3 linked regions of the Thiocystis violascens DSM 198 genome follow. The protein of the gene in region 2 interacts with the protein of the main gene of each other region in a pairwise test. Links are inferred from orthologs where the notes say so. Each region holds a gene or a part of one and is shown on either strand. Other genes may lie near its edges.

Region 1 (5,377 bases), 780 kb from region 2 along the record:
GCAGATTCCCCATCGGCATCCAGACCTTCGCCAAGATCCGCGAGGACGATCATTTCGCCGGCAACGAGCCGCTGTTCCGGGGACTGGCGATCCATCCGGGCTGGGACTGGTCGATCCCTTATCCGGTGATCCGTCTCAGCTTCGGCGGCGGGGTGCTGCACGATGCCGCCGCCCTGGCGCGCAAGATCGGCGAACAACGGCGCATCAACCAAGCGGCACTGGGCGTGACCTGCACCGAAACCGACGTCACGGCCTGTGTCGGCGAACTGATCCGACTCGCCCATACCGCCACCGGCCAGCGCGCCGTCATCCTGGTCGACGAATACGACAAGCCGGATCCTCGACAACCTGACCGAACCGGCGATTGCCCGCGAGCTGCGCGACGGGCTGCGCAATCTCTACTCGGTCATCAAGGACCAGGACGCCTACGTCCGGTTCGTCTTCATCACCGGGGTGAGCAAATTCAGCAAGGCCAGCATCTTTTCGGGGCTTAGTTCGTCCCGGCCTTGTCTGTTCCGGTGACCCGTCGCCCGCAAGCGGGCTCCTACGGTGGCGGATGACGTCAACATGAGCACGGCTGCCGGACGCATCGGCGGACCATGGTACGATTCCAATCCCTCCCCGCACTCCGATTTGTTGTATCTTGCCCGCCATGAACGCACATTTCTCTGAATTCCTACTCCCCGACGCACTCCTGCGCGGTCTCGCCAGCGAAGGCTACGAGACCCCCACACCGGTGCAGTCCCAGGTCATTCCGCTCGCGATGGACGGCGCGGATCTGCTGGTCTCCGCCGCCACCGGCTCGGGCAAGACGGCGGCCTTTCTGCTGCCGATCATGCAGCGCTTTTTGGCGGTCCCCGCGCACGCCGGCGGCACCCGCGCGCTGATCCTGCTGCCGACCCGCGAACTGGCGCGTCAGATCTATATCCATTTCATGCGTCTGGGCAGTTTCACGCGGCTGACCGCCGGGGTGATCACCGGCGGCGAGTCCAAGGCCCATCAGATCGCCACCTTGCGCAAAAACCCGGAGATTCTGGTCGCGACGCCGGGCCGGATGCTGGAACTGCTGCAAAGCGGTCAGGCGGATCTGCGCGATCTGGAGATTCTGGTGCTCGACGAGGCGGATCGGATGCTGGACATGGGCTTCGCCGATGACGTGCTGGCGATCCTCGGTCACTGTCGCCCGAACCGTCAGTCGCTGCTGTTTTCGGCGACCCTGCATCATCGGGGTCTGAAAGACATCACCGACCGACTGCTGCGCGACCCTCAGGTGCTGGCGATCAATCCGGTGCGCGAGCAGCATCCCGATATCGCCCATCAACTCCTGCTGAGCGATGGCCTGGAACATAAACAGCGTCAGACGCTCTGGCTGCTGCAACACGAAACCTTCGAGAAGGCGCTGGTGTTCACTAACACCCGCGATGGCGCGGTCGCGCTCGGCAATTTTCTGATGGGCCAGCAGCAGCGGGTGGCGGTGCTGCATGGCGAACTGGATCAGCGCGAGCGCAACCGCGTCATGGGCCTGCTGCACAGCGGGCGGGTGAACATCCTGATCGCCACCGATCTGGCCGCGCGCGGCCTGGACGTACCGGGCGTGCAGCGGGTGATTAATTTCGATCTGCCACGCTCGGGGGACGATTATCTGCACCGCACCGGGCGCACCGGGCGCGCGGGGGAACAGGGCGTCGCCCTGTCGCTGGTCGGCAAGAGCGAATGGAATCGCATGGAAAGCATCGTACGTTATCTCAACCTGACCGCCGAGACGCGCGCCATCGAGGGTCTGAAGGCCAAATTCCAGGGACCGACCAAACGCAAAGGCCCCGGCAAGCCGACGCCGGCCATGCGCAAGGCCAGGGCGGCCGCCGAAAAACCGGAAGCGCCCAAGGTCAAGGAGCGGCTGCGCGATCGCAAGAACATCGGCAAGCGGCGCGTGCCGACCAGCGCCCATGGCGTCGAGGCCGGCCATGCGCCGCTCGCCAAGCGACCAGGCGATCCGACGAAAACGGGTGGTTGATTTTCGTTCTTTGCGCCTTCGCGATTCAAACGGCTGGATTCAGGCCGATGGCTTGTCGGCCACCGTCAGCACATAGTCGAGCCCGCGATAAACCGTGCGCGCGTCAAGTTTGAGCGCCAGCGCGATCGGCAGACGGGTCGACGGATGCAAACGCGCGACTGCCTCGGGGTGACGGCGCAGGTACTCATGCAAGGGCGCATAGACCCGCTCGCGGATGGACTCTACCCGCACGTTCTCGAATCCAGCGGCCCTGAGCTTCGCCACATACTCGGGGAGCGGATAGACATTGCCCGCCGGGATCGCGAATTTGCGCGCGACCTGCCGCCAGGACCAGAGTTGCGCCAATCGCGCCCGCCAGCCGGATTCGGTCGGCATGGGGATGATGTCGGCCAGCACCAGCCGCCCGCCGGGGCGCAAAACCCGCATCGCCTCCTGGAAAAAGCGTTCGCGGGTCTCGAAATGAAAGGCGCATTCCAGCGCCACCACCTTATCGACCGAGGCGTCTTCCAGCGGCATCGCGGTGGCCGACCCCAACCGCAGATCGATACGATCCTCCAGACCGGCCTCGCGAACCCGTCGGCGCGCCACCTCCACCTGAGAGGCGGTGACATTCAAGCCGACGATGCCGTCCGGACGATAGGCATCGAGCCAGAACAGATCCTGATCGGCGAACCCGAACCCGACATCGAGCACCCGGTCCCCCGGCCCCATCCCGGCACTGTCCGCCACCAGCGCCGCCAGCGCCTGACAGGCGTCGTCGAGCGAGCGGCCGTCCGCCAGGGCGCCTTCGTTCCAGTACCCAAGATTGAGATAAAAGGCGTTCTCGGTCGCCACGTCGGTCCCCAGCAGATCGTAAACCTCGGTCACCTTCAGACGCTGGAAGGGATTGTAGAGCCAGTTGAAATAGCCGAGGCGGTCGCGCGACGCGCCGGTCGTTGGAATGGATGTCGACATGAGTGCGATCCGGGTCAGAGTTCGGCGGGCGATTCCACCGGCGGTTCGCGGTACGTCCCGCGGCGGCGATAGAGCAGTGGCCGCGCGCCCGGTTTCCTGGCGGCGAGCATTGCGGATAGATCCGTCTCGTCCGACGGAATTGCAAGGACCAACCGGTACGGACGACAGTCCTGTTGCGCCTGTCGCGATCAGGTGTCGCGTCGCCGACGGCGCGGACGATCCGCGTTTCGGGCAGTGCCGCCAAGCCTACCGCCCCGCATACAACCGATTGATCAGATTGATCAGGGTGTAATGTCCGGCCTGATTGACGGCCAGTTCTTCTTGTGCCTGCACCAGATGGAGCAGCAGCACCAGCGCTGCGCTTTCGGCCAGGGCGACCAGCGTGGTGTTGAAACTCACGCCCAGCGCGCGGGCGATCTCGCCGAGCGGCTGGCCTGGAATTGCAGGATGCACAGGTCAATCAGTCCGGGCAGAAACCCCTGCTCGCCATCGTGACGCTGGGCGACACGGGCGCGGATCGGCGGCAGGTCATGCGCCTGGAGGACGACTTCATACGCCTGCGGCAGCAGTCCTTCCGCGAGCATGGCGCGCTCGCGGACCGCGCTGCGCCAGCGGCAGAAGCTCTCGCCCAGGCCGATGAAGAGGATCAGGTGCGTGAGATTCTGGATCGTGAAGGGATAGAGAAAGGGATAATTCGACGGCGGGATCGCGTGATGATCGAGCCACAGCACGGCGGCTGGACTGCCCGCCGGTAGAACCAGCGTGAGCAGGGCGACGAACATCCCGGCCAGCGCGATCGCGACGAGGAAGATCCGCGCGCGTCGAGGCCGCTCCCACAGGATTTCACGAAGCACGCTCATCGACCGCACTCCGGACAAGGCGCGTCGGCGGATTTCACGCTGCCGCAGACGCAGCGGATCAGTTGCCGCCCCCGCACCCAGGGTTGAACGGCGTCCACGCCGGGCAGAAACGGCGCCACGCGGTCGGGAAACCGGCGACCGAATGCCTCCAGCAGATCGCGGATTTCCAAGGTGACCGCGCCGAACCGCGCGCGATCCAGTGGCGAGACCAGTTCCTGTCGGATCTTGCGCGCGAGACCGTCGGCGCCGATCAGAAAGGTGCCGTTGGTGCTCTTGCAATCGGTCAGCAGCAACGTGCCGGGGGCGGAGACGCTCAATTCGGCATGGCGCGCGCTCACCGAGTCGTCCGCGAGCGGGACATCGCAGTGCGCATCCCGCCCGATGGTGAACTTGTGTGGCGGTGCGTTCATGTCGTCTCCGGCGCGGGCACGCCCGGTTGATCCTCGGCGGGCGGCGGAAGGGGGCGCGTCACCGACGACGGCACATCCTCGGGCGGCCGATCCCACCATCCCGACAGACCGAACCAGGCGGCGGCGCCAAGCGTCAGCAGCAGAACCGCCGACAGGACCGCGACCCGAACGCCACGCGACGGACGGCTCGTCAACGACGCCATCGACGATGTCTCACGGGACGCCTCGCAGGCCAGCACCGCGACCGTGGCGTTGTCCTGATGCGTCAGCGCCCGTTCTCGCAGCGCGGCGATCAAGGTCTCGGCGGCGTGTTGCGGAGCGGCGGCCAGTGGGCGTTTCAGCGCGTCGCGCGACAGCACGCCATCGACCCCGTCGCTGCACAACAGCAGGCGGTCGCCCGGTTGCAGGGTCAGGGGCCGACAACTGGCGTCCACCAGCGGAATCTCGGCCAGTCCCAGAAAGCTGGTCAGCGCGTCGCGGTCGGGATGGCTCGCGAGATCATCCGCGTCCAGCGTCCCGGCGACGACTTGCGGCCAGAGTTCGTTGGCGAGGGTGTGATCCTCGGTACAGGGCGTGAGCGAACCGTCGGCGGCGCGATAGCGATACAACCGGCTGTCGCCGACGCCGATCCAGAAGAGTTGTGCGTCGCGCACCGCCGCCGCGACCAGCGTGGTGCCGACCTGTCCCACGCCCGCCGTTGTCTCGGCCAGTGCGTAAACCGCCCGATTCGCCGCCCGCAATGCAAGCGCCAGCGCCTCGGGAACCGGCGTGGCGGGCGGCTGGGCGGCATAAGTCTCCAGCATCGTTTTGACCGCCAGTTGACTCGCCGCGCGCCCCTCGCGCAGACCGCCCATGCCATCGGCCAGAACCACCAGCACCCCGCCCGGCGGATTGGCGCCCTGGGCCGAACACCCGGCAAAGCCGAAGGCGTCCTGTTGCTCCGGGCGCGTGCCGATCCATTGGGCATTGCCCGGCTGCAAGGTCAGCCTACTCAACGCCCGCTCCCGCCGAGACGCAGCTCGGTCTGACCGACGCGCAGCACATCGCCGTCGCGCACCGGATGCGGCGCGGACAACGGCACGCCGTTGAGCCAGGTCTGATTGGTGGAACCGAGATCCTCAAGGATCGCCTGCCGGCCC
Region 2 (5,527 bases):
CAGGCTGTCGCCGTTGCGATCCTCGAAGCTGTACATCTCCTTTTCGACGATATCGGTCACCTCGCCGATGGAGCGCTTGAACAGGTCCGTCACCTCGACCAGCGGGGTGCGGATCTCCGCGTAGCCGTAACCGGAGAGCACCTGGCGCGCCGTGTCCTCGATCCGATGCCAGATCGCGATGCGTTCGGGCAGGATGTCATGCATCCCCCGGATGGCTTGGATGTGTTTAGTCATGCTTGGTCATCGCGGGTTCTGTGGATCCAGCGTAAAGCGCGCCACGTTGCCACGCGAACGGCCGATGAGATCGAAGGCGTTTCCGCCGAGCGTCATCCGGGTTGCCGAGGCGTTGCCGATGACGAACTTATAGGGCGGCTGGCCTTCCAATACGCGACGGTCGCCCTCGCGCATCTCCCCGTTGAGCACGACATTTCCATCGCTGCCCATGACGCTGACCCAGGAGGTGCCGGTGAATTCGAGCACGACCTCGGTCGCGCTGGCGGGAGTGACGACAGCGGTTTCGGGCTCCTCGGCGGTGTCAGCGACTCCCGCAGCCTCTGGCCGCAACGGCCCTGGCACGCCACCAGATTGCGCCAAAACAGGCTCGGGCGCGGTTAGCGGGGTTGGCGTTGAAGTCGTCAGCGAGACCGGAATCGGGGTCGGTGCGTCGGACTCGGTGGTATCGGCGGGCGCCGTCGTCGGCTGCTCGGCGAGGACCGGCTCCGCGGCGCCTGGTTCGGGCGCATCGAACTCGGTGGCCGGGGACGCCTCGTCTCGGCCCTGCTCCTCCTCCGCCGCCGCCATCTGGCTTTGGGCTTGGCCGAACAGCGATTGCAGCCAATCCGAGCTGAATCCCACTCCCTGGTCGGCGCGATTCTGCCACCACAGAGTCAACGTGACGATCGCCGCGCCAGCAATGGCCAAACCGATCAGACGCCCCCGAAGGTTTCCGGGTTGGCGATCGCGACGTGCCCCCTGCGTTTGGACGACCTGCGTCATCCGATGATCGGCCTGCGGAGTCGCGGCATAGTAAGCGTTGACGATCGAGGTCGGGTCGAGCCCGATCAAACGCGCGTAATTTCTCAGGTATCCGGCGACATAGACCGGGGCAGGAAGCGCGTCGTAGCGATCCTGCTCAAGCGCTTCCACAACATCGTTGCGTAAATGGAGTTGCGTGGCAATGCGCTCGATCTCGATTCCGCGCGACTGGCGCTGCACCCGCAACCGCCGGCCGGGACTCTCGACGAGATCGACGACCTTGCGATCGTCCGAATCATTGGCTGTCATTTGGTTCATGGCAATACGGACCCCTAGAACTCTCGGGTTTTGGGCGCTTGAGGGAAATTGGTTTTCAGCATCTGATCGAAATACGCAGCGCGCTTGCGGTTGCCGAGTTGACGCTCGACCTGTGCTCCGACCAAGAGCGCGTGATAGGCCGTTGCCGGCGTGCGCACCGTGTTCGGCTCGAAATACCGATCCAGATAGCCCTTCGCGGTCTTCGCGTCGCCGCCTTTGTACTCGAGCTCGGCCAGCCTGGCCAGCGCGGGACCGAAATTCGGATTCGCGGCGATGGCCGCGCGATAATACTCCTTGGCCTTGCTGGCATTGCCCGCGCTAGCGGCACAGTTGCCAGCGTTGGTCATGGCGATCCAGGGGGTCGCGTAGAGCGGGTTCGCCAGCGCTTTTTTAAATTGTTCATCGGCCTCCGCGTAACGCTTCTGACGGCACTCGTAGGAACCGTAGGCATAACGGACATCCGAATTATTGGGCGAGAGCTTCAACGCCTTTTCATAGTGCTGCCGGGCACGCTCGGCCTGCCCGATTTCCTCGTAGAGAAACGCCACCCAGACGTGGGCGCGCGGATATTTCGCGTCGGCCTCGATAGCCTGCTGGGCGCGCCGAAAGGCGACCTCGGTCTGACCGCGGTTGTAGTATTCCTCGGCCATGCGGACGTAAAGCTCGGCAGGGCTGTCCTCGGGATCCAATCCGAGCGACTCGTCGTTTTGCTGGATGGTTTTCTTGCCGCCGCAACCGGCCAGCAGGAGGCAGAGCCCGACGATCATGACGGATTGAAGCGGGTGACGGTTCATCCGGTCGCCACCCTGGGGCCGGCCTCGACCACCACCCGACCGAGCCGACGCGTGCGGTCTTCCACCCGACCGACCAACTGCCCGCAGGCGGCGGCGATCTCGTCGCCGCGCGTCTTGCGCGTCATCGCAAAGATCCCCGCGCGCGTGAGCCGCAGGCGGAACGCCTCGATGCGCTCGGGGGGCGAGGTGCCGAAGTCGCTCCCGGCGAAGGGATTGAAGGGTATCAGATTGAGCTTGGACGGAATGCCTTCGAGCAGACGAATCAGTTGCTTGGCGTGCGCGAGACTGTCATTGATGCCGTCGAGCATGACGTACTCCCAGGTGACTTTGCGGCGCTTGTCCTGACCAATATAGGCTTTGCACGCGGGCAGCAGTTCGGCCAGCGGGTATTTGCGGTTGATCGGAACCAACTGATCGCGCAGCGCGTCGTTCGGCGCATGCAGCGAGACGGCCAGCGAGACGTCGCTGACCTCGCGCAGCCGATAGATGTTCGGCACGATGCCGGAGGTGCTCAGCGTCACCCGCTGCTTGGCCAGCATATAGGCGAGATCGTCCTGCATGATGTCCATGGCCTTGACCACGGACTCGAAATTGGCGAGCGGCTCGCCCATGCCCATCATCACCACGTTGGTCGGCGGTTTGTCGAGCTGGCGCGCGGCATGCCAGACCTGACCGATGATCTCGCTCACGGCCAGGTTGCGATTGAAGCCCTGCCGGGCCGTCGCGCAGAAGGCGCACTCCAGCGCACAACCCACTTGCGAGGAGACGCAGATGGTGCTGCGCCGTCCTTCGGGGATGAAGACGGTCTCGATGCGCTGTCCGTCATGAAGTTCCATGATCCATTTGATGGTGCCGTCTTCGGAGGGATGGGCCTCGACGATGCGCGGCAAACGGATCTCCACGGTCTCGCGCAGGGTTTCGCGCAACGACCGGGAAAGATCGGTCATGGCGTCGAACTCGACGACGCCATGCTTGTGAACCCACTTGAACAGATTGCGTCCATGAAACGCCTTGACGCCCAGCCCGACGACCAGCGCCTCGCAGTCGGCGAGGTTCAGATTCAGCAGGTTGGGCTTGGTTCCGGCGGTCGTCATGGACGGTGGCCTGTTAGCGGGTGCGTGGGCAAACGCCTTCCGGGAAGAAGAAGGCAATTTCGACTTCCGCCGTCTCCGGGGCATCCGAGCCATGCGCGGCGTTTTCGGTGAAGGAGTCGGCGAAATCCGCGCGGATGGTGCCGGGCGCGGCATTGGCCGGATTGGTGGCGCCCATGATGTCGCGGTTCTTGGCGACGGCGTCCTCGCCTTCCAGCACCTGGACCATGACCGGGCCGGAGGTCATGAAACCAACCAGTTCCTCGAAGAACGGCTTGCCCTGATGAATGGCATAAAAGGCGGAGGCCTGTTCGCGGCTCAGGTGCAGCATGCGCGCGGCGACGATCTTCAGACCGGCGGCCTCGAAGCGGCTCAGGATGGCGCCAATGGCGTCCTTGGCGACGGCATTGGGTTTGATAATGGAAAGGGTGCGCTCTGTGGCCATGCGGGCTCCGGATCGGGCGTTGAAGGAGGCGTCGGAAATCGACAAGGGCGAGTGATGAGCGATCCCGCCCGCTTGATGCATGGCGGACGGGTCGTCGTCGTTCGGATCGAATCAATCGCCAAGTTTAGCGTTAGCGACTGTACCGGGCAATGCCAGTCATCCCATTGTCTCTGCCCGTCATGATTCGGTCACTGAATCTTCACGGTTTCCTGATCCGTTTTTCATGTCGCTTTTTTAGGATGGGGGGCCAATGCTCGGTTGCACGGCCTGTTCCGGCTCAAGCCATCAGATTTATCACTCATGTCAGGAAAACAATTCATGAATCAGTCGTTCAACAAAACCCTGTGCAGCCTGCCTGCCTTACTGCTGGCGCTCGGCTGCACACAGACATCCGCGGATCTGGGAAGTCTGGAGTTTTCCGAAGTCACGGTTCCAGTGACGCAGGATGAAAAACGCGAGATTCGCGCATCCGATTCCGTCGTCATCCAGGGTACGACTCATGACATCGGATATCGGGATCTGGTGCGGACCAATCAGCGCCTGCCGCTGCTCGGCGGCGAGAAGGGCCAGTTCGAGACCTTCGGCCTGCTGAAAGACATGGATGGCCAGCCGCTCCGGCAAGAAGACGGCAGCCCCTGGATCTGCACCAATGGCTCGGGACCGGATCACACCTCGCTGCTGAAATACGGCTCGGATCTGTTTGCCGTGACCCAGTTGGAATGCAGCGTGGGCGGCGCCTATGTCACCAAGCTAGCGCAGGATAAGAGCGGCAATCTGTCCGCCGTTGCCACGCGCTCGGTGGATTTTTCGGATGAATTCGGAACCTATGTCAATTGCGCCGGCATGACCACGCCCTGGGGCACGCACCTGGGTTCCGAGGAATACGAACCGCCCATGGCGATCATGAACCTGCGGGCCGAAAACCGCGCCTGGTTCGACGATCCGACCTGGCACGATGCGCATATCCAGGGCATCGCGGACTACAACAAGGTCGAGAACACCGCCGCCAACGCCGCCTATCTGGGGTATTACTTTGGCTGGACGCCCGAGATCAAGGTGACTTCCGGCGATGGCGCGCACACCGTGACCAAGCATTACGCCATGGGTCGCTTCGCGCATGAACTGGCCTATGTCATGCCCGACAACCGTACTGTCTACCTCTCCGACGACGGTCCCAATGTCGGTCTGTTCATGTTCGTCGCCGATCGTCCGCGGAATCTGAGCGCTGGCACCCTCTATGCCGCGCGCTGGGAGCAGACCTCCGGAGAAGGCCCGGGCAGCGCCGATATCGAGTGGATCAGTCTTGGGCACGCCACCAATGACGAAATCCGCGCCGCTCTCGAAAACAAAACGACCTTCGCCGATCTTTTCGAGCGCGCCGAACCGCTCGATGCGGCAGCGGGAACCTGCCCAGACGGCTTTACCAGCACCAATACCTACGATGAAGGCCTGCTCTGCACCCGCCTGAAAAACGGCAAGAACAAGCTGGCATCGCGTCTGGAGACCCGTCTCTATGCCGCGCACCTGGGGGCGACCACCGAGTTCCGCAAGGAAGAAGGCCTGACCTACAACCCGGACGACAAGGTGCTCTACGTCGCTATGAGCGAGCTACGTTACGGCATGATGGATGGCGATGACCGGGACATCGGCGGCCCCAACCACATTCGGCTGGATACGGTGAACAAGTGCGGCGCGGTCTATGGCATGGATGTCAAGCGGCGGGTCAAGGACAGCCGTGGCAAGCTGATCGACAGCGATTATGTCGCCCACAATATGTATGGCGTCGTGGTGGGAACGCCGAAGGATTACACCGGCACCGAACTGTCCGAAAACACCTGCGATGTCGACGGGATCGCCTCCCCGGACAATGTGACTTACCTTCCCAAATACAAATCGCTGGTCAT
Region 3 (5,399 bases), 460 kb from region 2 along the record:
TGCCTGACTCTACCTCGCAACCGGAATCAACCTGGAGAGCGGTCGGTGGTGCGTACCGGAGCGCCACCCAGCGTACTCCGGCCATTCAAATACGGCATGGGATTGACGACCTTGCCGTCTTTGTGTACCTCGAAGTGAACATGCGGACCCGTGGCCGTACCGGTTGCCCCGACCGAGGCGATCGACTGTCCCCGACGAACCCTCTGTCCTTCCTTGACCAGGTTCGCGGTATTGTGGGCATAACGGGTGAGCAGGCCATCCGGGTGACGGATGTCGACCACCCGCCCGTAGCCATTTCGACGCCCGCTGAAGGTGACGACACCATCCGCCACCGCAAGGATCGGCGTGCCCCGCGGACAGGCGATGTCAACTCCTTCGTGAAAGATACGGACCTTTTTGACGGGATGAATCCGGAAACCGAAGTTGGATGAAACATAACCGGTGCTTACCGGCCAGCTTGACGGAAGCGCGCGCGCGGTCAAATCCTTGTTCACGAGGACATCTTCGAGCACGTCGAGTTTGCGCTGACGATCCTGAATCATCCCGGCAACGCCGCTCAACTCGCTGGCGATTTCCTTGATCGTGTAATCGCGGACTGGCCCCAATTCCGGACCGCCCTGGGGGGGCGGGTTTGCAAAATCGAATTCCTCGGGATCGAGCCCGGACATTCCGACCAGCCTTTCTCCCAGCGCATTCAGCCTCAGCAACTCGGCCTGCATGTCGCCCAGACGAGAGGCGATTGCACCGACTGTCTGGCGCGCACGGGAAGGCGAAGACTCTGCTGTATTCGTCGGTGGAAATGCGGAGGCGAATGCCGGGGCGGATCGAGGAGGATCGGCGGAGGGAAGACGATTGGCGTATTGTCCGATCAACCATCCCAACCCAGCGCCCGCGCAGACAAAGGATAAAATAGCCAAAAGCACGACAACGGCCTGTCCGCGAGCGTTTTTTCTTCGATCGTGGTGGTACATCGTTTCTCTCTGCTTCAGGTCTTCAAGGAACAATGCTCGTCAATGGCTCGCCAATCGGCCAGTCAGATCACGTCTGCCGATGCGCGGCCGACACGAACACAACACCAATGAACATCACACTTTTTCATATCCGCGATCTGTTGCAAAACAACAGCTCCGCGCGCGATCTGCTCGAACGGCGAGCAAGGGAGATTGCGCTGCTTGAATACGTGCGCTCCCGATTGCCTGAACCGATGCAAGCGCACTGCCTGGATGTCGGTGTCGAGGGAACGCGGTTAACGCTCTATTTCGATTCCCCAGCCTGGACGACGCGCGCGCGCTTTCTGGCCGAGGACATCGTTCGCTCGTTAAAAACGCGGGAAATAACCGAAACCCACATTCAAGTCCGCCTGGCTCGCGACGAGACAAGCCGCCCACACCAACCCCGGATGCCGACGCCCAGACTGTCGAGCGGCACAATCAAGCATCTGCTCGAAGCAGCGGACACCATACAGGATCCGGACTTACGGCGCGCGCTGAAGAACCTCGCGAACAGACATGCGCCCCCGGGACATATCGAAGCAGACTAAACAGCCGCAATCGGCTGCGCGTAGCAGATCGGCGCTGTCGCCGAATCCTCGAAGACCACCTCCTCCCAGGCCGCTTCGTCGGCGACCAGCGCGCGCAACAGCGCGTTGTTCAGGGCATGCCCGGATTTGTGCGCGGTGAAGGCGCCGATCAGGGTGTGCCCAAGCAGATAGAGATCGCCAATGGCGTCGAGGATCTTGTGTTTGACGAACTCGTCCTCGAAACGCAACCCTTCCTCGTTCAGGACGCGATACTCATCCACCACGACTGCGTTATCCAGGCTACCGCCCAAGGCCAGGTTATGCTGACGCAACGCTTCGATCTCGCGCAAAAAACCGAAGGTTCGCGCGCGACTCACCTCGCGCACGAAGGACGAGGTGGAGAAATCCACCGTGGCGCGATTCGCGCGGGCGTTGAACGCCGGATGGTCGAAGTCGATCGAAAAATCGACCTTAAATCCATCGTAAGGCGTGAACCGCGCGACCTTATCGCCATCGCGAACCTCGACCTGGCGCTTGATCCGAATGAATCGCTTGGGGCGATTCTGCTCCAGGACGCCCGCCGTCTGAAGTAGAAAGACGAACGGCGCGGCGCTCCCGTCCATGATTGGCACCTCGGCGGCCCCAACGTCCACGCAGGCGTTATCGATCCCCAGCCCCGCAAAAGCGGAGAGCAGATGCTCGACCGTCGAGACTTTCACGTCACCGCTCGCCAGCGTCGTGGACAGACGCGTATCGGTCACATTGAACGGCGTCGCCTTGATTTCCACCGGCCGATCAAGATCCACGCGCCGGAACCGAATACCGGAGTCGGGCGCGGCGGGCCGAAGCGTCAACTCGATTTTTTCGCCCGTATGCAAACCGATCCCGGTCGCACGGATCACATTTTTCAAGGTACGTTGCCTGAGCATCGGTCGGATCTCCCATCGCGGTCCACGGCGGCTGACGGCTTCTTGCTCATGGACAGAAGCGCTTGAACCAACCCTTCCTGTTAGTTCAACCGCTCTTGCCTGCTCGCCATCGCGTTACGCGCTCCACACTGGAGCGCTTTACCGCTAGCTTAGGGTTTTCCCGAACCTATTTCAAGTTTAATGTTGGATGCAACAGAATCCCTTTGTTTTTATTGGCCTTCAACAAGAGGGAAACCCCTGATCAGTCGGCCTGACGACGCAGAAACGCCGGGATGTCCAGATAGTCCATATCCTTTTCGTCAACCGCTTCAGCCACAGCCAATCCACCCGCTTTCCGATAGATCGCCGGGCGACGCTCCATTTCCCGATAGTCCGGCTGACCATCGCTCAAGTCGCCTCCGGAGACCAGTCGAATCGAGGCTTCCCCGCCCGCGCGTTTATTGGTGACGGCAGCGCGGCGTTCGCCCAGTCCAGTCGCCACGACGGTCACGCGCAGTTCGTCCTCCAACTCCATATCGACGACCGTGCCCACCACGACCGTCGCCTCGTCGTCGGCAAAGTCGCGCACCGTGTTGCCCACCTCGTCGAACTCGCCGATGGTCAGGCTCGGACCCGCCGTGATATTGACCAGAATGCCCTTCGCCCCGGCGAGATCGATATCTTCCAGCAGCGGGCTCTTGATGGCGGCCTCGGCGGCCTCGCGAGCGCGATTCGCACCCCGCGCGGAGCCAGTCCCCATCATGGCGACCCCCATGTTGGACATCACCGTCTTGACGTCGGCGAAGTCGACGTTGATCAGTCCGCGGCAGGTGATGAGTTCGGCGATGCCCTGGGTCGCATTGAGCAGGACATCGTTCGCCGCCTTGAAGGCGTCGAGCAGGCTCATGTCCTTGCCAAGCACGGCCAGCAGCTTTTCGTTGGGGATGGTGATCAGCGAGTCGACCGACTTGGCGAGCTCGGCAATCCCTTCCTCGGCAATCCGCCGCCGCTTGGCGCCCTCGAACGGAAACGGCTTGGTCACCACGGCCACGGTCAGGATCCCGAGTTCCTTTGCCACCTGGGCCACCACTGGCGCCGCGCCCGTCCCGGTGCCGCCGCCCATGCCGGCGGTGATGAACACCATATCCGCGCCTTCGAGCGCGTCCTGAATGCGATCGCGATCCTCGATCGCCGAATGCCGACCCACCTCGGGGTCCGCCCCGGCTCCCAGCCCTTTGGTGATGCCCGCGCCCAATTGCAGGATCGTCTTGACGTTGGAGCTTTTCAGCGCCTGGGCATCGGTGTTGGCGCAGATGAAATCCACGCCCTCGATGGTCGAGGCCAACATATGATTGACCGCGTTGTTGCCGCCGCCGCCGACGCCGATGACCTTGATGACGGCATTCTGACTATGGGTATCCATGAGCTCGAACATTGATCTGTCTCCCGATATGAAGAACGTTTTAGCAATACCTGAAACCTCGTTCAGCCGCGCGCCACGCACGCGACCACCCCCCGAAATGACCGGCAGGCCAGAAACCCGCCGATCCGAGACCGCAGGCCGCGGTCCATCTACCCTTGGGGTCGGACAGCCAACCCCCTGCTAAAAATTGCCCTGGAACCAACTGCGCATGCGCGACCAGGTTCCCTTGAGGCCGAGATTCTCGGACATCTCGGGGCCGCGCGCATAGCGATGCTGGCGCGCGTACATCAATAACCCCACGCCCGTGGAGTGGATCGGATTGTTCACGACCTCGTCCATGCCGATCACATGCTGCGGCAACCCCAGGCGTACCGGCATGTGGAAGACCTCCTCGGCCAGATCGATCAGACCCTGCATCTTCGCGCTGCCGCCGGTCAGCACCACCCCGCCCGCGACCAGATCCTCGAAACCGCTGCGGCGCAACTCGTTATGCAGCAACGTCAATAGCTCCTCGTAGCGTGGCTCGACCACCTCGGCCAGGGTCTGGCGCGACAGCCGCCGTGGCGGGCGGTCGCCGATACTGGGTACCTCGATGGTCTCGCTATTCCCGGCGAGTTGAGTCAGGGCGCAGGCGTGCTGGATCTTGATCAATTCGGCATATTGCGTCGGCGTGCGCAGCGCCACCGCAATGTCGTTGGTGACCTGATCGCCCGCGATCGGGATCACCGCCGTATGCCGGATGGCACCATCGGTAAAAACCGCCAGATCCGTGGTGCCGCCGCCGATGTCGACGACGCAGACCCCGAGTTCCTTCTCGTCCTCGCTGAGCACCGCGTAACTGGAACTCAACTGGGCGAGCACCAGATCGTCGACTTCCAACCCGCAGCGCCGGATGCATTTGATGATGTTCTGGGCCGCGCTGACCGCGCCGGTCACCATGTGCACCCGCGCCTCCAGGCGCACGCCGCACATCCCGATGGGTTCGCGGATGCCCTCCTGATTGTCGATGATGAATTCCTGCGGCAGGATGTGCAGGATCTTCTGGTCCGCCGGAATCGCCACCGCCCGCGCCGCGTCGATCACGCGATCCACGTCGGCCTGCGAGACCTCGACCTCCTTGATCGCGGTGATCCCGTGCGAATTGAGGCTGCGCACATGGCTGCCGGCGATCCCGGCATGGACCGAATTGATCTCGCAACCGGCCATCAACTCCGCTTCCTCGACCGCGCGCTGGATCGACTGGACGGTGGATTCGATATCCACCACCACGCCCTTTTTCAGACCCCGCGACGGATGGATACCGATGCCGATGATCTCGATCTGATCGTCGTCCTTGAGCTCGCCCACCAGACAGGCGATCTTCGAGGTGCCGATATCCAGTCCAACCAACAGATTTTTGTCGTTACGTCGCGACATCCAGTTATCCTCGATTGCCGGATCGCTTGGAGCGACCCGTGTTCGCGGGGACCGGCGACTCCGCGCTCGGCGCCCATTTCACGGCGAAACCGTTGCTGTAACGCAGGTCCACCTCCAACGGTTGACCCGCCGC

Evidence for each region.
Region 1: the proteins of rlmN (region 2) and THIVI_RS09800 interact in binary tests that used the Escherichia coli proteins (3 or more experiments, as listed by UniProt). The link is inferred for Thiocystis violascens DSM 198 from one-to-one orthologs.
Region 3: the proteins of rlmN (region 2) and ftsZ interact in binary tests that used the Escherichia coli proteins (3 or more experiments, as listed by UniProt). The link is inferred for Thiocystis violascens DSM 198 from one-to-one orthologs.

The regions. Positions count from the first base shown.
Region 1 is NC_018012.1:2,215,306-2,220,682, forward strand. Bases 1-2,833 are described here. They hold THIVI_RS09800 (DEAD/DEAH box helicase), read left to right. Parts: upstream 1-652; coding sequence 653-2,014; downstream 2,015-2,833. Other genes in these bases: THIVI_RS09805 (methyltransferase domain-containing protein), read right to left, coding at 2,054-2,833. In the rest of the region: more of THIVI_RS09805, read right to left, coding at 2,834-2,968; THIVI_RS25700 (hypothetical protein), read right to left, coding at 3,215-3,367; THIVI_RS09810 (hypothetical protein), read right to left, coding at 3,364-3,828; THIVI_RS09815 (FHA domain-containing protein), read right to left, coding at 3,825-4,238; THIVI_RS09820 (PP2C family protein-serine/threonine phosphatase), read right to left, coding at 4,235-5,233; THIVI_RS22725 (FHA domain-containing protein), read right to left, coding at 5,230-5,377. UniProt on the Escherichia coli protein: DEAD-box RNA helicase involved in the assembly of the 50S ribosomal subunit at low temperature. Exhibits RNA-stimulated ATP hydrolysis and RNA unwinding activity. Acts before DeaD.
Region 2 is NC_018012.1:2,989,965-2,995,491, forward strand. Bases 1,133-4,115 are described here. They hold rlmN (dual-specificity RNA methyltransferase RlmN), read right to left. Parts: upstream 3,182-4,115; coding sequence 2,084-3,181; downstream 1,133-2,083. Other genes in these bases: THIVI_RS13255 (RodZ domain-containing protein), read right to left, coding at 1,133-1,293; pilW (type IV pilus biogenesis/stability protein PilW), read right to left, coding at 1,308-2,087; ndk (nucleoside-diphosphate kinase), read right to left, coding at 3,195-3,623; THIVI_RS13275 (PhoX family protein), read left to right, coding at 3,942-4,115. Outside these bases: hisS (histidine--tRNA ligase), read right to left, coding at 1-234; more of THIVI_RS13255, read right to left, coding at 241-1,132; more of THIVI_RS13275, read left to right, coding at 4,116-5,527.
Region 3 is NC_018012.1:2,526,142-2,531,540, forward strand. Bases 1,777-4,631 are described here. They hold ftsZ (cell division protein FtsZ), read right to left. Parts: upstream 3,863-4,631; coding sequence 2,690-3,862; downstream 1,777-2,689. Other genes in these bases: lpxC (UDP-3-O-acyl-N-acetylglucosamine deacetylase), read right to left, coding at 1,777-2,448; ftsA (cell division protein FtsA), read right to left, coding at 4,031-4,631. Outside these bases: THIVI_RS11170 (M23 family metallopeptidase), read right to left, coding at 27-971; THIVI_RS11175 (DciA family protein), read left to right, coding at 1,079-1,540; more of lpxC, read right to left, coding at 1,537-1,776; more of ftsA, read right to left, coding at 4,632-5,266; THIVI_RS11195 (cell division protein FtsQ/DivIB), read right to left, coding at 5,271-5,399. UniProt on the Escherichia coli protein: Essential cell division protein that forms a contractile ring structure (Z ring) at the future cell division site. The regulation of the ring assembly controls the timing and the location of cell division.